3 regions of the Streptomyces sp. NPDC049970 genome follow, and region 1 is predicted to be linked to each of the others. Evidence: riboswitches for the same ligand, from Rfam matches in the RefSeq annotation. Region 1 holds a riboswitch; each other region holds the start of a gene.

Region 1 (5,635 bases):
ACCGTGGTGCCCAGCCGGCCGAAGAGGGTGCGCAGTTCGACGACGAGGCGTTCGCGCAGGCTGCGGTCCAGCTGGCCCAGCGGTTCGTCCAGCATCAGCAGCCTGGGGCGGGGGGCCAGCGCCCGGGCGAGCGCGACCCGCTGCTGCTCACCGCCGGACAGGGCGGCGACGGCCCGCCGGCCCGCACCGGGCAGGCCGACCAGGTCCAGGAGCTCCTCGGCCCTGCGCTCGCGCTCGGCGCGGGGGACGCCGTGCATCCGCAGCCCGAAGGCGACGTTCGCGCCGACGTCCCGGTGCGGGAACAGCTGGTGGTCCTGGAACATCAGGCCGAGGCCGCGCCGGTGCACGGGCAGCGGCGCCTGGTCGGTGCCGTCCAGCAGCACGCGCCCGCCGTCCAGGGGCCGCAGCCCGGCCACGGCCCGCAGCAGCGTCGACTTCCCGCTGCCGCTCGGCCCCAGCACGCAGACGATCTCGTGGTCCGCGACCTCCAGGTCCACCGCGTCCAGCGCGGTCCGCCTCCCGAACCGGACCGTGGCCGACTCCACTGCCAGCATCTCTAGAACTCCCCGGATCGGTCGGTGCGGATACGTTCGAGCACGAGCAGCGACACCGCGCAGACGAGCATCAGAATCGTGCTGAGGGCCATCGCCTGGCCGTAGTTGAGCTCCCCGGAACGCCCGAGCAGCCTGGCCACCGCGACGGGCAGCGTGGGGTTGTCCGGGCGCGCGATGAACACGGTCGCGCCGAACTCGCCGAGCGAGACGGCGAACGCGAAGCCCGCGGCCACCAGTACGGCCCGGCGCACCAGCGGCAGGTCGACCTCGCGCCAGGCCCGCAGCGGCGAGGCGCCGAGCACCGCGGCGGCCTCACGCAGCCGGTCGTCCACCGCGCGCAGGACGGGCAGCATGGTCCGTACGACGAAGGGGACGCCCACCAGTGCCTGCGCGAGCGGGACGAGGATCCAGGTCGTGCGCAGGTCCAGCGGTGGCTCGTCGAGGGTGATCAGGAAGCCGAAGCCGACGGTGACCGCCGACACCCCGAGCGGCAGCATCAGCAGGGCGTCGAAGCCCCGCACAAGCCGTCCCGCACGTCGCCTGGTCAGCGCGGCGGCGGCGAGCCCGCCGATCACCAGCGCGATGAGGGTCGCCACCAAGGCGTAGCGCAGGGAGTTGCCGATGGCGTCGAGCGGCGGCACCAGGAAGGTGGACCCGCTCGCGTCGGCGGACTGCAGCGCGCGGTAGAAGGCGAACCCGTAGCCGCCGGAGGTGTCCAGCGAACGTTCCACCAGCACGCCGAGCGGCAGCAGGATGAGCAGCAGGACGCTGAGCAGGACGCCGCCGAGCAGCGCCCGCTGCCCCGCGCCGCGTGGGGGCCGGGAGGTCTGTGCCGGGTCGACGAGCTTCAGCGCGGTCTCCCTGCGCCGTACGGTCCAGGCGTGCACGGCGAGGATCCCGGCGACCGCGGCGAACTGCACCAGGGTCAGCACGGCGGCGGTCGGCAGGTCGAGCAGTTGCGCGGTCTGCCGGTATATCTCCACCTCCAGGGTGGAGTAGGCCGGACCACCGAGGATCTGGACGACGCCGAAGGAGGTGAACGTGAAGAGGAAGACCATGAGCGCCGCGGCCGCGACCGCGGGCGCCAGCGCGGGCAGGGTCACCCGCCGCCAGGCGGCGAGGCGTCCGGCCCCGAGCACCCGGGCGGCCTCCTCCTGGCGGGGGTCGAGCTGCGACCAGAGCCCGCCCACGGTGCGTACGACGACCGCGTAGTTGAAGAAGACGTGGGCGAGCAGGATCGCCCAGACGGTGGTGTCGAGGCGTACGCCCCAGAGCTCGTCGAGGAACCCGCCGCGTCCCAGCAGCGCCAGGAACGCCGTGCCCACCACGACGGTCGGCAGGACGAACGGCACGGTCACCACGGCGCGCAGCAGTTGCTTGCCGGGGAAGTCGAAGCGCGCGAAGACGTAGGCACCGGGCAGCGCGACGAGCAGGGTGAGAACGGTCGAGGCGAGCGCCTGCCAGGTGGTGAACCGGAGGACGTCCAGGATGTCCGGCCGGCTCAGGACCGTGCCGATCCTGCCGAACTGCCAGACCCCGTCGGCCTTCAGCCCCCGGCCGACGATCGCGGCGACCGGGTAGGCGAAGAACAGGGCGAAGAACGCGGCGGGCAGGGCCATCAGCCCGAACCGCACCGCGTTCCCCCGCCACGCGGGAGGCGTGGCTACTTCACGACGAGCGAGGACCACGACTGGACCCACTGCTCACGGTTCTTGGCGATCCTCTCCGGGGCCACGGTCGCCGGCTCGTCGACGGTGGCGCCGAACTTCGTGAAGATCTCCGGGAGTTCGGCGTCCTTCGCCACCGGGTTCACGAACATGTTGAGCGGCATGTCCTCCTGGAACCGCTTGCTGATCAGGAAGTCCAGCAGGGCCTTGCCGCCCGCCTCGTTCTTCGCACCGTCCAGCAGACCGGCGAACTCGATCTGGCGGAAGCAGGTGCCGGTGGCGACTCCCGTCGGGGCCTCGGTGGGCTGCGGATCGGCGTACAGCACCTCGACCGGCGGGCTGGAGGCGTAGGAGACGACGAGCGGCCGGTCCGCCTTGGTCTTCTTCCCGCCCGCGGAGCCGGAGAACTCCTCGTTGTACGCCTGCTCCCAGCCGTCGACGACCTTCACGCCGTTGCTCTTCAGCTTCTTCCAGTAGTCCTGGTAGCCCGTCTCGCCGTGGGCGGCGACGGTGCCGAGCAGGAAGCCGAGGCCGGGCGAGGAGGTCGCGGCGTTCTCGGTGACCAGGAGGTTCTTGTACGCGGGCTTCAGCAGGTCGTCGAAGGTCTTCGGCGGATCCAGCTTCTTGTCGGCGAAGTACTTCTTGTCGTAGTTGACGCAGATGTCGCCGGTGTCGACGGGCGTGACCCGGTGCTGGTCGGCGTCGAGCTGCGTGTCGGCCGCGACGCGGTCGAGGCCCTTGGCCTTGTACGGGGTGAACAGGCCGTTGTCCAGGGCGCGGGAGAGCAGCGTGTTGTCGGCGCCGAAGAACACGTCGCCGCGCGGGGAGCCCTTGGTCAGGATCTCCTGGTTGAGGGCGGCTCCGGCGTCACCGCTCTTGAGTACCTTGATCTTGTAGCCGGTCTCCTTCGTGAACGCCTTCAGGACGGCGTCCGAGGCGTTGAAGGAGTCATGGCTGACCAGGGTGACGGTCCTGGAGCCCCCGGCACCCGTGCCGCCGTCCTTGTCGTCGGCGGCCCCGCAGCCCGCGAGCGCGGATATGCCGAGCGCGGCGGCGAGCACCGTCACCGCGCACTTCTTGGTGGTGTCCATGTGATTCCTCCTGGAGGTGACCAGGAAGAGACGCGGCCCTGCCCGCTCGGCGAGCGGGCAGGGCGCAACAGCTTGAGTAAGGTCCGAACTTCCTACCCGGAATGACCCGGGCGAGGTTCAGAGGGTCTGCGGCCGACCTGTCATCGGTGCCGCACTCTCAGCGCTGTGGCGCTCCCCTGTCGGAATATGAAGTTGATTTCGGGGTCAGGCTACACCGGCCGGACCACGTGGGCCCCGCCGGACCGGCTCCCCTCTCAGCGCTCGGAGGCCGCCAGCTGCCCGCAGGCCCCGTCGATCTCCTGGCCACGGGTGTCCCGGACGGTGACCGGCACACCGTGGGCCGCGATGGCCTCCACGAAAGCCTTCTCGTCCTCGGGCCGCGAGGCGGTCCACTTGGAGCCCGGTGTCGGGTTCAGCGGAATGAGGTTGACGTGGACCCGCTTGCCCTTGAGCAGCCGGCCGAGCCGGTCGCCGCGCCACGCCTGGTCGTTGATGTCGCGGATCAGCGCGTACTCGATGGAGATGCGGCGGCCCGACTTCTCGGCGTACTCCCATGCGGCGTCCAGCACCTCGCGGACCTTCCAGCGGGTGTTCACCGGCACGAGCGTGTCGCGCAGCTCGTCGTCCGGGGCGTGCAGCGAGACCGCGAGGCGGCACTTGAAGCCCTCGTCGGCGAAGCGGAGCATGGCGGGGACCAGACCGACCGTGGACACGGTGATCCCGCGCTGCGAGAGCCCGAGACCGTCCGGCTCCGGATCCGTCAGCCGGCGGATCGCGCCCACGACACGCTTGTAGTTGGCCAGGGGTTCGCCCATGCCCATGAAGACGATGTTGGACAGCCGCGCAGGACCGCCCGGAACCTCGCCGTCGCGCAGGGCGCGCATGCCGTCCACGATCTGGTGCACGATCTCGGCGGTCGACAGGTTGCGGTCGAGTCCCGCCTGGCCGGTCGCGCAGAACGGGCAGTTCATGCCGCAGCCGGCCTGGGACGAGATGCACATGGTCACCCGGTCCGGATAGCGCATGAGGACGGACTCGACGAGCGTCCCGTCGTGCATCTTCCAGAGCGTCTTGCGGGTGGTGTCGTCGTCGCAGCTGATGTGGCGGACGACGGACATCAGGTCCGGGAACATCGCCTCGGCGAGCTTGCCCCGCGAGGCGGCCGGGATGTTGGTCCACTCCGCCGGGTCGTGCGCGTACCGCGCGAAGTAGTGCTGCGACAGCTGCTTGGCTCGGAAGGGCTTCTCGCCGGTCGCGGCGACTGCTTCCTTGCGCTCGTCGGGTGTGAGGTCGGCGAGGTGGCGCGGCGGCAGCTTGGTTCCGCGGGGCGCGACGAAAGTGAGTTCTCCGGGCTTAGGCATGGTTCATCCAGTGTCGCAGACACGCCGTGGTGCCCCGGCCCGCCGAGGGACCGGGCAGCACGGGCGGAAGCCACGCGTCGGGCTCCGGCGCAGGTCGGCGGGCATCCCACGGCCCGCGGACGGCCCTGGTGCGGGTGGGTACGGTGACCGATCGCACGAGGCGTGCGCGGCGACGGCGACCGGGCGCTCGACGGGTGCGACAGGCCGGTGAACGCGATCCCGCGTGGGCAGTCCCCGCCGCGTGGCCGGCTCTGCGTCGTCGTACGGCGACGCCGGCGACCCCGCAGGCGGTGACGCCCACAGCGAGTGCGAAGACCAGCAGCGCTTGGGCGGTGAGACTGCGGTCGAGTCAGACCTTGAACTCGCGCATGGTCGGTGTCCCCCTGAGAACGACTGATTACGCGCTGTCGTTCCGCGCGCACCCCGTGGAGGCGGTTACACCTCCGGCGCACGATGAGGGGGCCCGTCGTCCGGCCGGACGACGGGCCCCCTCATCGGAACCGGGACGCGGCAGGACTCAGCCGGATCCCACGAACAGCACCAGCAGCAGCCACACGACCGGGGCGCTCGGCAGCAGCGAGTCGAGCCGGTCCATGATGCCGCCGTGGCCCGGCAGGAGCGTGCCCATGTCCTTGATTCCGAGGTCCCGCTTGATCATGGACTCGCCCAGGTCCCCCAGCGTGGCGCTGGCAGCGACCGCAAGGCCCATCAGCAGGCCCTGCCACCAGCTCCCGCCGTCGATCAGGAACTCCATGCACAGGGCGCCGGCCACCATGGCGAAGCCGACCGCGCCGAACAGACCCTCCCGGGTCTTCCCGGGGCTGATGCGCGGCGCCAGCTTGTGCGTGCCGAAGCGCCAGCCGACGGCGTACGCACCGGTGTCGCTGACCACGGTCAGCAGGAGGAAGGTGAGCACCCGCCACGCGCCGTCGTCCGCGGTGAGCATCATCGCGACGAACGTG
Region 2 (5,635 bases), on a different contig from region 1:
GTGCCCTGGCCGGCGGGGATCACCCGGGGGATCACGCTCGTACGGTCGTCGGCGCCGTCGCGCACCTCCGCGAGGGCCTGCGGGGGCACCGCGTCCAGCTGCTCCTCGGAGAGCGCGCTCCGGGCCTCGCGGGCCTCGGCGAGCATCGCCACGGCGTCGTGGGGGCGCAGCTCGGGGCTGCGCGCGGTGGCGGCCGCCACCAGTGCGTCCAGCCCGGCGGCCAGTCCGGGGACGGAGGCGGAGGGCGCCGGGACGTCCTGGTTGAGGTGCTGGTAGATGATCTGGGCGGCGGTGTCCCCGGCGTGCGGCTTGCCGCCGGTCAGCATCTCGTAGAGCACGACACCGCAGGCGTACACGTCGGACCTGGTGTCGGCGGTGCCCTGCTCGATCTGCTCCGGGGCGAGGTACGACACCGTGCCCAGGAGGGATCCGGTGGTGTCCGTGACGGTGCCGACGGCGCGCACGAGGCCGAAGTCGGCGACCTTGACCCGGCCGTCCTCGCCGATCAGGACGTTCTCCGGCTTCATGTCCCGGTGCACGAAGCCCGCCCGGTGCGCGGCCCCCAGCGCGGCCAGCACCGGCTCCAGGATGTCCAGGGCGGCCCGCGGCTGCAGGGCACCGCGCTCGCGCAGCACGTCGCGCAGGGTGCACCCGGCGACGTACTCCATGGCCAGATAGACGTACGCGCCCTGGGCGCCCTGGTCGAAGACGGCCACCACGTTGGGGTGCGCGAGCAGGGCGACGGACTTCGCCTCGCGGATGAAGCGCTCGACGAAGGCGACGTCGGTCGCCAGGGCCGGGTGCATCACCTTGAGGGCGAGCACCCGGTCGAGCCGGGTGTCCACGGCCCGGTAGACCGTGGCCATACCGCCGACGGCGATGCGCGCATCGATGCGGTAGCGGCCGTCGAGCAGCTGCCCGACGAGGGGGTCCTGGAGGGTCGTGTCCACGGGTCGAGTCTACGAGCTGCCACGGACACCGCGGATGGGCCAGGGCCTCCCGGGGGCCGTTCCGGTGCCGAGCCGTGACAGGCGTATGCACGTGCTGTGACCAGGTGACGGCCGCCGGTGCCCGGAGGTCAGAAGGCCGGGCGCTCCGGATCCAGGGCCGCCCTGCCCTCCGTGGGCGAGGAGGCCTCGGCGAAATGGCGGCGGGGGATGCGTCCCGCCCGGTACGCCAGCCGCCCGCCGTCCACCGCGTGCCGCATCGCCGCCGCCATCAGCTCCGGCTCCTGCGCCCGGGTCACCGCCGAGGCGAGCATCACAGCGGCGCACCCCAGCTCCATCGCCAGCGCCGCGTCCGACGCGGTCCCCGCACCGGCGTCCAGGATCACCGGGACCCCGGCCCGCTCGACGATCAGCTGGAAGTTGTGCGGGTTGCGGATCCCGAGCCCGGAGCCGATGGGGGAGCCGAGCGGCATGATCGCCGCGCACCCCACGTCCTCCAGCCTGCGGGCCAGAACCGGGTCGTCGTTGGTGTACGGCAGGACGGTGAAACCGTCGTCCACCAGGACCTCCGCGGCGTCCAGCAGCTCGATCGGGTCCGGCAGCAGGGTCCGTTCGTCGGCCACGACCTCCAGCTTGATCCAGTCGGTGCCGAGCGCCTCCCGGGCCAGCCGCGCGGTCAGCACGGCCTCTCCCGCGGTGAAGCAGCCGGCGGTGTTCGGCAGCACCCGCACGGAGAGGCGTTCCAGTACGGACAGCACCGAACCCCGCACCGTCGGGTCGAGCCTGCGCATCGCCACGGTGGTCAGCTCGGTGCCCGAGGCGATCAGTGAACGCTCCAGCACGTCGAGGCTGGGGGCACCGCCCGTTCCCATGATCAGCCGGGAGGTGAAGGCGGTGGAGCCCAGGGTGAAGAGGTCGTCGGACACGGTCAGCCTCCCTGGACAGCGGTGAGGACCTCGACGCGGTCACCGTCGGCGAGTGCGGTGGCGGCCCACCGGCCGCGCGGGACGACGGTCTCGTTTACGGCGGCGGCGACCCCCGACGGTGCCGGGGTCAGTGCCGCGACCAGGGCGTCGAGCGCGGTGCCGGCGGGGAGGTCGCGGTGTTCCCCGTTGACGGACACGGAGACGGAGGCGGGCACGTGCTGTGTCATACGGACTGCTCCTGCTGCGCGGGGGCGGTGTACCGGGAAGCGGGGACCGCCGGTGCGGCGGCCCGTGGGGCCCGTGCGAAGCGGCCGGGTGCGAAGGGGCGGGCCACCTCGGGCAGCTCACCCGTGGTCAGCACGTGCGCCATCACGTCGCCGGTGACCGGGGTCAGCAGGACGCCGTTGCGGTGGTGCCCGGTCGCGAGATGCAGACCGGGCAGCGCCGTCGGTCCCAGCATCGGCGCGTTGTCCGGCGAGGCCGGCCGCAGTCCCGCCCGGGTCTCGGTCAGCGGCAGTTCGGTGATGCCCGGGATCAGCTCGTGGGCGTCACGCAGGAGTTCGTAGACCCCGCCCGCGGTGACCGTGGTGTCCCAGCCCATCTCCTCACTGGTAGCGCCGATCACCAGCTCACCGTCGGCGCGCGGTACGAGGTACACGTGGCTGCCGCGTACGACGGCCCGCACGGTCCTGCTGAGGAACGGCGCGTACGCGGCCGGCACGGTCAGCCGCAGCACCTGCCCCTTGACCGGGCGCACGGGTGGCACGACCGCCTCGGGCACCCCCTCCAGCCGCCCGCTGAGGCTCCCGCCGGCGAGGACCACCTGGCCGGCCGCCAACTCCGTACCGTCCCGGAGGACCGCTCCCACGGCCCGGCCGTCCGTGACGCGCAGGCGCCCGACCCAGGTACGGCGGAAGGCGACGCCCGCCCGTTCGCACGCCGTGACCAGTGCCGAGGCCAGCCGTCTTGGATCCACCTGGTGGTCGTCGTCGACCCGCAGCCCGCCGCGCACACCCGGCGCGAGCATCGGCTCCAGGCGGCGGCACTCCCGGCCGCTGAGCCACTCGGACTCCAGCCCCGACCGCTGCTGCAGGGTGTGCAGTTCCCGCAGATGGGCCCGGTCGTCGGAGTCCAGCGCTACGGACAGGGTCCCGCAGGCGCGGAAGCCGACGGTCCGCCCGCTCGCCTCCTCCAGTTCGGCCACGAACTCCGGATAGCGCGCGGCGGAGGCGAGGTTGAGGCCGAGCAGCGTCTGCTCGCCGTGGTGGAGCTCGGTGACGGCGGCGAGCATGCCGGCCGCGACCTGGGCGGCCCCGCCGCCCGGTTCGGGATCGGCGAGCGTGGTGCTCAGCCCCCGCTGGGCCGCGCGCCAGGCGGTCACCAGCCCGATGATGCCGCCTCCGACGACCAGGACGTCGGAACTGTCAGCGGAGATGCCCATGGGTGTCCAGCCCCTCCCTTCGCCGGCATGACCCGGATCAGGTTCGTACGGTCGGAGGCCGGTCAGCCTCCCTCTCAGCCCGGTACGCCCGGACTCCCGCGAGTGTCTTACGGTGGCCACCCTAACTCCGCGGCCCTCGCCCGGTAAGGGAGCAGTGCCCCGCGGCCCGGTCCCCGGGCGCCGGGACGAGCGTGCTGGGGCGCTCGCGAACTGACCTCATGTCAGGTGATTAGGGTGGACGGGTGAGCGAGCAGACGCAGGACCCGGCAGTGGGACACCGGCCGCGCGGTGTCGTGGTCGTGGGAGCGGGCATGGCCGGCGTGCAGACGGCCGTGGCCCTGCGCGAACAGGGCTACGCGGGGCCCGTCACCCTGGTCGGCGCCGAACCGCACCAGCCGTACGACCGCCCGCCGCTGTCCAAGGCCGTCCTGCTGGGCAAGGCCGAGGACTCCGCCTTCGACGTCGACTTCGAGGACCTGGACATCACCCTGTGCCTGGGGCTCGACGTGACCGGCCTGCGCGCGGAGGCGCACGAACTGGACACCCCGGAAGGGCCCCTCGGCTACGACGTGCTGGTCGTCGCCACCGGAGCCGAGCCGGTCGTGCTGCCCGGCACCGAGGGCGTACCCGGCGTCCACCTGCTGCGCACCCTCGACGACGCCGCGCGGCTGCGGCCCGTCCTGGAGCGGCAGCACGACGTGGTCGTCGTCGGGGCCGGCTGGATCGGCGCCGAGTTCGCCACCGCGGCCCGCGACGCCGGCTGCGAGGTCACCGTCGTCGAGGCCGCGGACCGCCCCCTCGCCGGCACGATGCCCGCAGAGGTCGCCGCCCCCATGGCCGCCTGGTACGCCGAGAGCGGAGCCCGGCTCCTGACGGACGCCCGGGTCGCGCGCGTCGAACCCGGCACCGTCCGTCTGGCGGACGGCCGGGCGATCCCCGCCGGCGCGGTGGTCGTCGGCATCGGTGCCCGGCCCGCCACCGGATGGCTCGCCGGTTCGGGAATCGCGCTCGGCCCGGACGGCTCGGTCACCACCGACGACTCGCTGCGCACCTCGCTGCCGGACGTGTACGCGGTGGGCGACTGCGCCTCCTTCCCTTCCGCCCGCTACGGGGAGCGCCTGCTCGTCCACCACTGGGACAACGCGCTCCAGGGCCCCCGGGTGGTCGCTGCCGCCCTCGCGACGGGCGTACCCGGGACGTACGACCCGGTGCCCTACTTCTGGTCCGAGCAGTTCGGCCGCTTCGTGCAGTACGCCGGCCACCACGCCGCAGCCGAGGCGCTGCTGTGGCGGGGCGATCCCGCGGATCCGTCCTGGACGGTCTGCTGGCTCCGGCAGGGTGTCCTGGTCGCGGTGCTGGCGGTCAACAGGCCACGGGACCTGTCCCAGGGCCGCAAGCTGGTCGAATCGGGCGCCCGGATCGATCCGGCACTCGCCGCCGACTCCTCCGTACCGCTGAAATCGGCGGTCCTCCCGGGGCCCTGACAGCCCCGTACGGTCGGCCCGGGTACCGACTGTCGGTCCGGGATGGCACGCTTGTCCCTGTGACCGAGATTGACGCAAAGATCGATGCTCTCGTCCCCGCCTGGCTCCACCTGCCCGACATCGCGGAAATGCTCGATGTCCAGGTGACGCGCGTACGGCAGCTGGTCAAGGACGGCCAGCTCATCGCCGTACGCCGTGGTGAGAACCGGGCGCTCCAGGTGCCTGCCGCCTTCATCGACGGCGACAAGGTGGTCAAGGGGCTCGCAGGGACCCTGACGCTCCTGAGGGACGACGGCTACACCGACGAAGAGATGCTGGACTGGCTCTTCACCCCCGACCCGAGCCTGCCCGGGACACCCGCGCAGGCCCTGAGTGAGAATCGCGGTACGGAGGTGAAGCGCCGCGCCCAGGCGCTCGCCGTCTGACCGGACGACCGTGAGTGGGGTGCGGGCCGTGGCACACACGGCCCGCACCCCACTCCCCGGCTGTCTCCGACGCGGCGGCCGAGCCACCTACGCGTGCTCCGTCGACGGCCCGGCACCAGGGCCCGTCCGGGTCCAGGGCCCAGGGTCCGTCGACACCGGGGCCCATCCACGCACCGGGCTCATCCACGTGCACACGCGCTCCACGGGAGCACCGGTGCTCCATTCACGCACGACGGGGGAACTCATCATGTCCACGCGCCGCGACCGGCTCTCCGACGCCCGGCTCTACCTGTGCACGGACGCCCGCAAGCGGCAGGGCGACCTCCCCGGGTTCCTCGACGCCGTGCTGGCGGGTGGCGTGGACATCGTCCAACTGCGCGACAAGGGCATGGAGGCGGCCGAGGAGCTCGAA
Region 3 (5,635 bases), on a different contig from region 1:
CCGCACGCCGCACCGCTCGGCCCATCGCATCCCGAAGGTGGGCTACAGCAGACCGGACTTCTCCGGGCCCGAGGACGGCCCGGCGGCGGGCCCACGCCCCACCTTCACCAGCCCGGACTTCACCAGCCCGGACTTCGGGGGGCCCGAGCACCGGCCGGAGTGATCCGGACGTTGCGCCCGGACGGGAGGCCTCGACCGCGTACGGGCGCGGAAACGGCGGAGGCCGGAGCGGCTGCCAGCCGCTCCGGCCTCTCTCAACCGCTGCGGGGGAGTATCCGATCAGACCGGATCGCTCCGCCGCCCCGGGGTGAAGCTCAGACGCCCTGCGGGGCGAGCTTCGGGTTGGCGCCGTACTCGTTGACCTCACGCACACCCTCGAGGCAGGTGAAGACGAGCAGGACGATGCCACCCACCAGCGGGACGAACGCGATCAGGATCCACCAGCCGGAGCGGCTCGTGTCGTGCAGCCGGCGGACGACGACGGCCAGCCCGGGGATCAGCACGGCGAGTATGTAGATGATGTACGGGATCTGCGAGTCGATGGCGACCCCAATGCCCGACAGGATGGCGGCCACGATGAAGTTGAAGAGTACGAACATCCAGTACTCCTTGCGGCGCGCCCGCCCACTGAAGCCCGCGTAGTTCTTGAGCACTGCCAGGTACCAGCTCATGGTGCTTTCCCTCCCCTGGCGCCCCCGTTCGGGACGCACACATTTTTCGGCCGAGCAAAGCGGAAGGTAAGGCACAGATAAGGAACCGGTCAAGTTGGGTCAGAACTCCGCCGAAACATACATCCACCTGCCACTATTCCGTGTCCTTACCGACTCCAAATACATAGTGAAAGGCCGTCAGTACGACACCAGATGCTGCAAGTAGGCAAAAATCAAGACACTTCGCCACCTGTGCAAACAGCCTGACGGTGCGCTCGGCGGCGCCGTCCAGGATTCACGGCGTGACCGGGACAGCACCGCCGAGCGCACACGCACCGCCCGCCGGGAGCACCGGCGGGCGGTGCGGAACTCAGTCCGCGAGGGGCAGATAGACCCTGTTGCCGGCGGCGGCGAACTCCTTGGACTTCTCCGCCATCCCGGCCTCGATCTCGGCCTGTTCGGCTCCGTGCTCGCGCCTGATGTCGTGCGAGATCTTCATCGAGCAGAACTTCGGCCCGCACATGGAGCAGAAGTGCGCCGTCTTCGCCGGCTCGGCCGGCAGGGTCTCGTCGTGGAACTCCCGTGCCGTGTCCGGGTCGAGCGCCAGGTTGAACTGGTCCTCCCAGCGGAACTCGAACCGGGCGTCCGACAGCGCGTCGTCCCACTCCTGCGCCCCGGGGTGCCCCTTGGCGAGGTCAGCCGCATGCGCCGCGATCTTGTAGGTGATGACGCCGGTCTTCACGTCGTCCCGGTTCGGAAGCCCCAGATGCTCCTTGGGCGTGACGTAGCAGAGCATCGCCGTACCCCACCAGGCGATCATCGCCGCCCCGATGCCCGAGGTGATGTGGTCGTACGCCGGCGCGACATCGGTGGTCAGCGGGCCGAGCGTGTAGAAGGGGGCCTCTTCGCAGATCTCCTGCTGGAGGTCGATGTTCTCCTTGATCTTGTGCATCGGGACGTGGCCAGGGCCCTCGATCATGGTCTGGACGCCGAACCGCTTCGCCACGGTGTTGAGTTCGCCGAGCGTCCGGAGTTCGGCGAACTGCGCCTCGTCGTTGGCGTCGGCGATGGACCCGGGGCGCAGCCCGTCACCGAGCGAGTACGTCACGTCGTAGGCCGCGAGGATCTCGCAGAGCTCCTCGAAGTGCTCGTACAGGAACGACTCCTTGTGGTGCGCCAGGCACCAGGCCGCCATGATCGATCCGCCGCGGGAGACGATGCCGGTCTTGCGACGTGCCGTCAGCGGGACGTACGGCAGGCGGACACCGGCGTGCACCGTCATGTAGTCGACGCCCTGTTCGGCCTGCTCGACGACGGTGTCCTTGTAGATCTCCCAGGTCAGCTCCTCGGCCCGGCCGTCGACCTTCTCGAGGGCCTGGTAGAGCGGCACGGTGCCGATCGGCACGGGCGAGTTGCGCAGTACCCACTCGCGGGTGGTGTGGATGTTGCGGCCGGTGGAGAGGTCCATGACCGTGTCGGCCCCCCACTTCGTGGCCCAGGTCATCTTGTCCACCTCCTCCTCGATCGACGAGGTGACCGCGGAGTTGCCGATGTTGGCGTTGACCTTCACCAGGAACCGCTTGCCGATGATCATCGGCTCGATCTCCGGGTGGTTGACGTTGACGGGCAACACGGCCCGACCGGCAGCGATCTCCTCCCGCACGACCTCGGGAGCGACGTTCTCGCGGATCGCGACGTACTCCATCTCCGGGGTGATCTCGCCTCGTCGGGCGTAGGCGAGTTGGGTGACCGGACGGCCGTCGCGGCTTCGCCGGGGCCGGCGCGGGCGGCCGGGGAAGACGGCGTCGAGGTTGCGCAGGCCCTCCCCGGGCTCTCGGCTCCGCTCGGTCAGGGGGGATCCCCCACGCGGCGAGGTGTGCTTGAGCCCGTCGTCCTCGGGGCGCACGGGGCGGCCCGCGTACTCCTCGGTGTCGCCCCGGGCGATGATCCAGTTCTCCCGGAGAGGGGCGAGCCCGCGACGGACATCGGTTTCGGTGGTGGGATCGGTGTACGGCCCGGACGTGTCGTACAGCGTCACGTCGTTGCCGTTGGTGAGGTGCACCTGACGGACCGGCACCCGGAGGTCCGGGCGAGAGCCCTGGACGTACCCCTTGTGCCAGCCGATGGACTTCCCGGCCTCGTCGTTCTCCGCATCACGCGTGTTCTGCGCGTTCTGCGTGGAGGCAGGCATGCGTGCGTCCGCTGTGGTCATGAGACCTACTCCCTACGCCGGCATTACCCGGTAACAGGTTCGGCGGTCGGCGCAGCTTGTTCCGTACGGATGTACGGAGGTCAGCGCCCTCTCAGCCCGGTGCTCCGAGCTCCCGCGTGTGCAAATGTGAGTCCACGCTAACCTCCCGTCCGGCATGCTGGCCAGAGGGCCTCCACCGTTCTTGGGATGATCGCCGGGTGACGTCCCCCGGAAGCGCCCCCGAACCCCACGGCCCCGCAGCAGGCAGCACCCAGAGTCATGCGCACGGCCACACACACAGCCACGGCCCGGCAGCGCCGGTGTCCAGGCATCTGCGCAAGGTCATCGCGGCGGTGGTGATCCCGTTCGCCACCGCCGTGCTGGTCGGTCTCGTGGCGCTCTGGCCCGGTGGGGCGCCCGCCCACGAGCGCACCGGTGTCGGCTTCGACCGGCAGACCCAGGACGGCACGGTGGTGAAGGTCGTCGCGGTCGACTGCGCGGAGGTCAACGCCTCGCAGGTGCCGCCGACCGGGGACACCTCCACGCCCTCGGGCAGGGAGGCCGTCGACGAGCAGTCGGGACAGTGCAAGAAGGCCACGGTCCAGGTGACGACCGGCGAGGACAAGGGCCGTGAGTTCGTCGAGGTCATCCAGCCAGACGCCACCCGGCAACTGGAGGAGGGCCAGGGGGTGGTCGTGGCCTACGCCCCCGACGCGCCGCGCGATCTCCAGTACTCGGTGACGGACGTGGACCGCACGCTGCCGATGGCACTGCTGGCCGGGATCTTCGCCGTCGCGGTGGTCGTGGTGGGCCGGCTGCGCGGGCTGATGGCGCTGATCGCCCTCGCCGTCTCCTTCGCCGTGCTGACGCTGTTCATCCTGCCGGCGATCCTGCAGGGCTCGAATCCGCTGGTCGTCGCCGTCATCGGGGCGAGCGCGATCATGCTGATCGCCCTCTACGCCTGCCACGGGCTGACGGCCCGTACGTCGGTCGCCGTCATCGGCACGCTCATCTCCCTCGTGCTGATCGGGCTGCTGGGCTCGCTCTTCATCGGCTGGGCCCACCTGTCCGGCAACACGGACGACAACACCGGCCTCATCCACGGCCTGTATCCGGACATCGACATGAGCGGACTCCTGCTGGCCGGTGTGATCATCGGTTCGCTCGGCGTGCTCGACGACGTGACCGTCACCCAGACGTCCGCCGTGTGGGAACTGCATCAGGCAGACCCCACGATGGGCGTGCGAGGGCTCTACCGGGCGGGCATCAGGATCGGGCGCGATCACATCGCCTCGGTCGTCAACACTCTCGTGCTCGCCTATGCGGGCGCGGCGCTTCCCCTGCTGCTGCTCTTCTCGATCGCCCAGAGCAGCGTGGGCACCGTGGCCAACAGCGAGTTGGTCGCGGAGGAGATCGTCCGGACACTGGTCGGGTCGATCGGGCTGGTCGCCTCGGTCCCGGTGACGACGGCGCTCGCGGCCCTGGTGGTCTCCGCGGACCGTACGGGGCTCGGCGCGGAAGCCGGAGCTCCAGCACCCGCACGGACCGGGAGGGGACGACGCCGCAAGAGGTGATCCGGGGCACCGGGTACATGGTTCCGGGCTGCCGGTGTTCGATGTTCAGCTGTTCAGCCGGCGTTCTGTTCCTTGGCGAGGATGCGGCCCAGAGCCTCTTCCAGATTGCCCTCGAAGTCACTCAGAGTGTGCTCCTGCCCCAATGGCACCAGCTTGTCCGTCCGGTCGAGGAACGCCACGAGAGGTGCCGTACCGGCCCGGAAGAGCGCGCGGTCCGCGCCGACCTGGAGCCGGATGTGTACGTCCGAGAGCCCTTCGGGCTCGGTCGGGCCGATGTGCACATCGCCGTCACCACTGGGGCTGTTGAGGCCGTCGAGCAGCAGCTCACGGCCGAAAGCCCAGGTGACGGGGGCGTCACCCGGGAGGTGGAAGGTCATCCGGATCGCATACGGATCGCTGACCTCGTACCGGAGCTCCACCGGAATACGGAAGGAGAGCTCCTCGGAGACGAGGAAGCTCATCATGACCTCTGCTTGAACCGACTCGCGCATCGTTCAACCCCGCAGTAGATGAAACTGGCCAGGAATGATCCCCCATGGCCCTATTGACGCCATCGTGGTGCACGCGATAGCAGATCACAAGGAGTGATTTTTCAGATACTGATAGAGAACACGAACGAGCGCAAGAGCGTAGTCACTTCACAGCGTAGTTGTTCGATTGCGGCGAGCAACCGTTCCTCTTGATGCAAGGGTAGAGATACAGCCATCGCGGCCACGGCGGATCCGACGGTGATCGGGATGGCCGCGCAGACCGTTCCGATGGCGTACTCCTGTCGTTCGACGACCGGTTCCGAATGTTTCATCGCCCTGAGCCGGTCCAGGAGCGCCTGGCGGTCCCGTACGGAGTAACGCGTCAGCTGCCGGACGGGATACCGGTCCAGATGATCCTCACGCGCGCGCTCGTCGAGCTGCCCCAGAAGGCACTGTCCGATCGCGTGGGCATGGCCGGCCTCTCGGAACGAGACCCACTCGTGCACCGCGGGGGCGGCGGGCGAATCGGCAACCGCCACCATCTCGATCTCGCCCTCCCGGTACAGGGCGCAGTACACCGGGGCGCCGACGACCTCGGCCCAGTGCGCGAGCGAGTCGACGATCACACCCGGACGCGGGGTGGCGGGGCCGCCCCCCAGTCGCTCGGCAGCGGCACCGAAGAGGAAGACGCCGTTCTCCCTCCGGAGGTAGCCCTCGTGGGTCAGGGTTCGCAACAGGTGGTAGGCGGTG

Evidence for each region. A riboswitch is a leader RNA that binds a small molecule or an ion and turns the genes downstream of it on or off. The one in region 1 is predicted to bind thiamine pyrophosphate.
Region 2: linked by a shared signal. The riboswitch ahead of thiO (glycine oxidase ThiO) and the one ahead of AB0I83_RS25380 (thiamine ABC transporter substrate-binding protein) in region 1 are both predicted to bind thiamine pyrophosphate.
Region 3: linked by a shared signal. The riboswitch ahead of thiC (phosphomethylpyrimidine synthase ThiC) and the one ahead of AB0I83_RS25380 (thiamine ABC transporter substrate-binding protein) in region 1 are both predicted to bind thiamine pyrophosphate.

The regions. Positions count from the first base shown of each region.
Region 1 is NZ_JBFALP010000017.1:96,595-102,229, forward strand. Features, by position in the region: gene AB0I83_RS25370 (ABC transporter ATP-binding protein) at 1-554, opposite strand, end outside; gene AB0I83_RS25375 (iron ABC transporter permease) at 557-2,173, opposite strand; gene AB0I83_RS25380 (thiamine ABC transporter substrate-binding protein) at 2,218-3,312, opposite strand; TPP riboswitch at 3,384-3,500, opposite strand; gene rlmN (23S rRNA (adenine(2503)-C(2))-methyltransferase RlmN) at 3,567-4,673, opposite strand; gene AB0I83_RS25390 (phosphatidate cytidylyltransferase) at 5,191-5,635, opposite strand, start outside.
Region 2 is NZ_JBFALP010000018.1:48,051-53,685, forward strand. Features, by position in the region: gene pknB (Stk1 family PASTA domain-containing Ser/Thr kinase) at 1-950, opposite strand, end outside; gene AB0I83_RS25820 (thiazole synthase) at 1,079-1,873, opposite strand; gene thiS (sulfur carrier protein ThiS) at 1,876-2,100, opposite strand; gene thiO (glycine oxidase ThiO) at 2,097-3,314, opposite strand; TPP riboswitch at 3,312-3,424, opposite strand; gene AB0I83_RS25835 (FAD-dependent oxidoreductase) at 3,557-4,798, shown strand; gene AB0I83_RS25840 (Rv2175c family DNA-binding protein) at 4,858-5,223, shown strand; gene thiE (thiamine phosphate synthase) at 5,471-5,635, shown strand, end outside.
Region 3 is NZ_JBFALP010000005.1:433,711-439,345, reverse strand. Features, by position in the region: gene AB0I83_RS13180 (hypothetical protein) at 1-163, shown strand, start outside; gene AB0I83_RS13175 (DUF805 domain-containing protein) at 315-671, opposite strand; gene thiC (phosphomethylpyrimidine synthase ThiC) at 1,021-2,862, opposite strand; TPP riboswitch at 2,855-2,988, opposite strand; gene AB0I83_RS13165 (YibE/F family protein) at 3,060-4,415, shown strand; gene AB0I83_RS13160 (SsgA family sporulation/cell division regulator) at 4,469-4,906, opposite strand; gene AB0I83_RS13155 (helix-turn-helix domain-containing protein) at 5,008-5,635, opposite strand, start outside.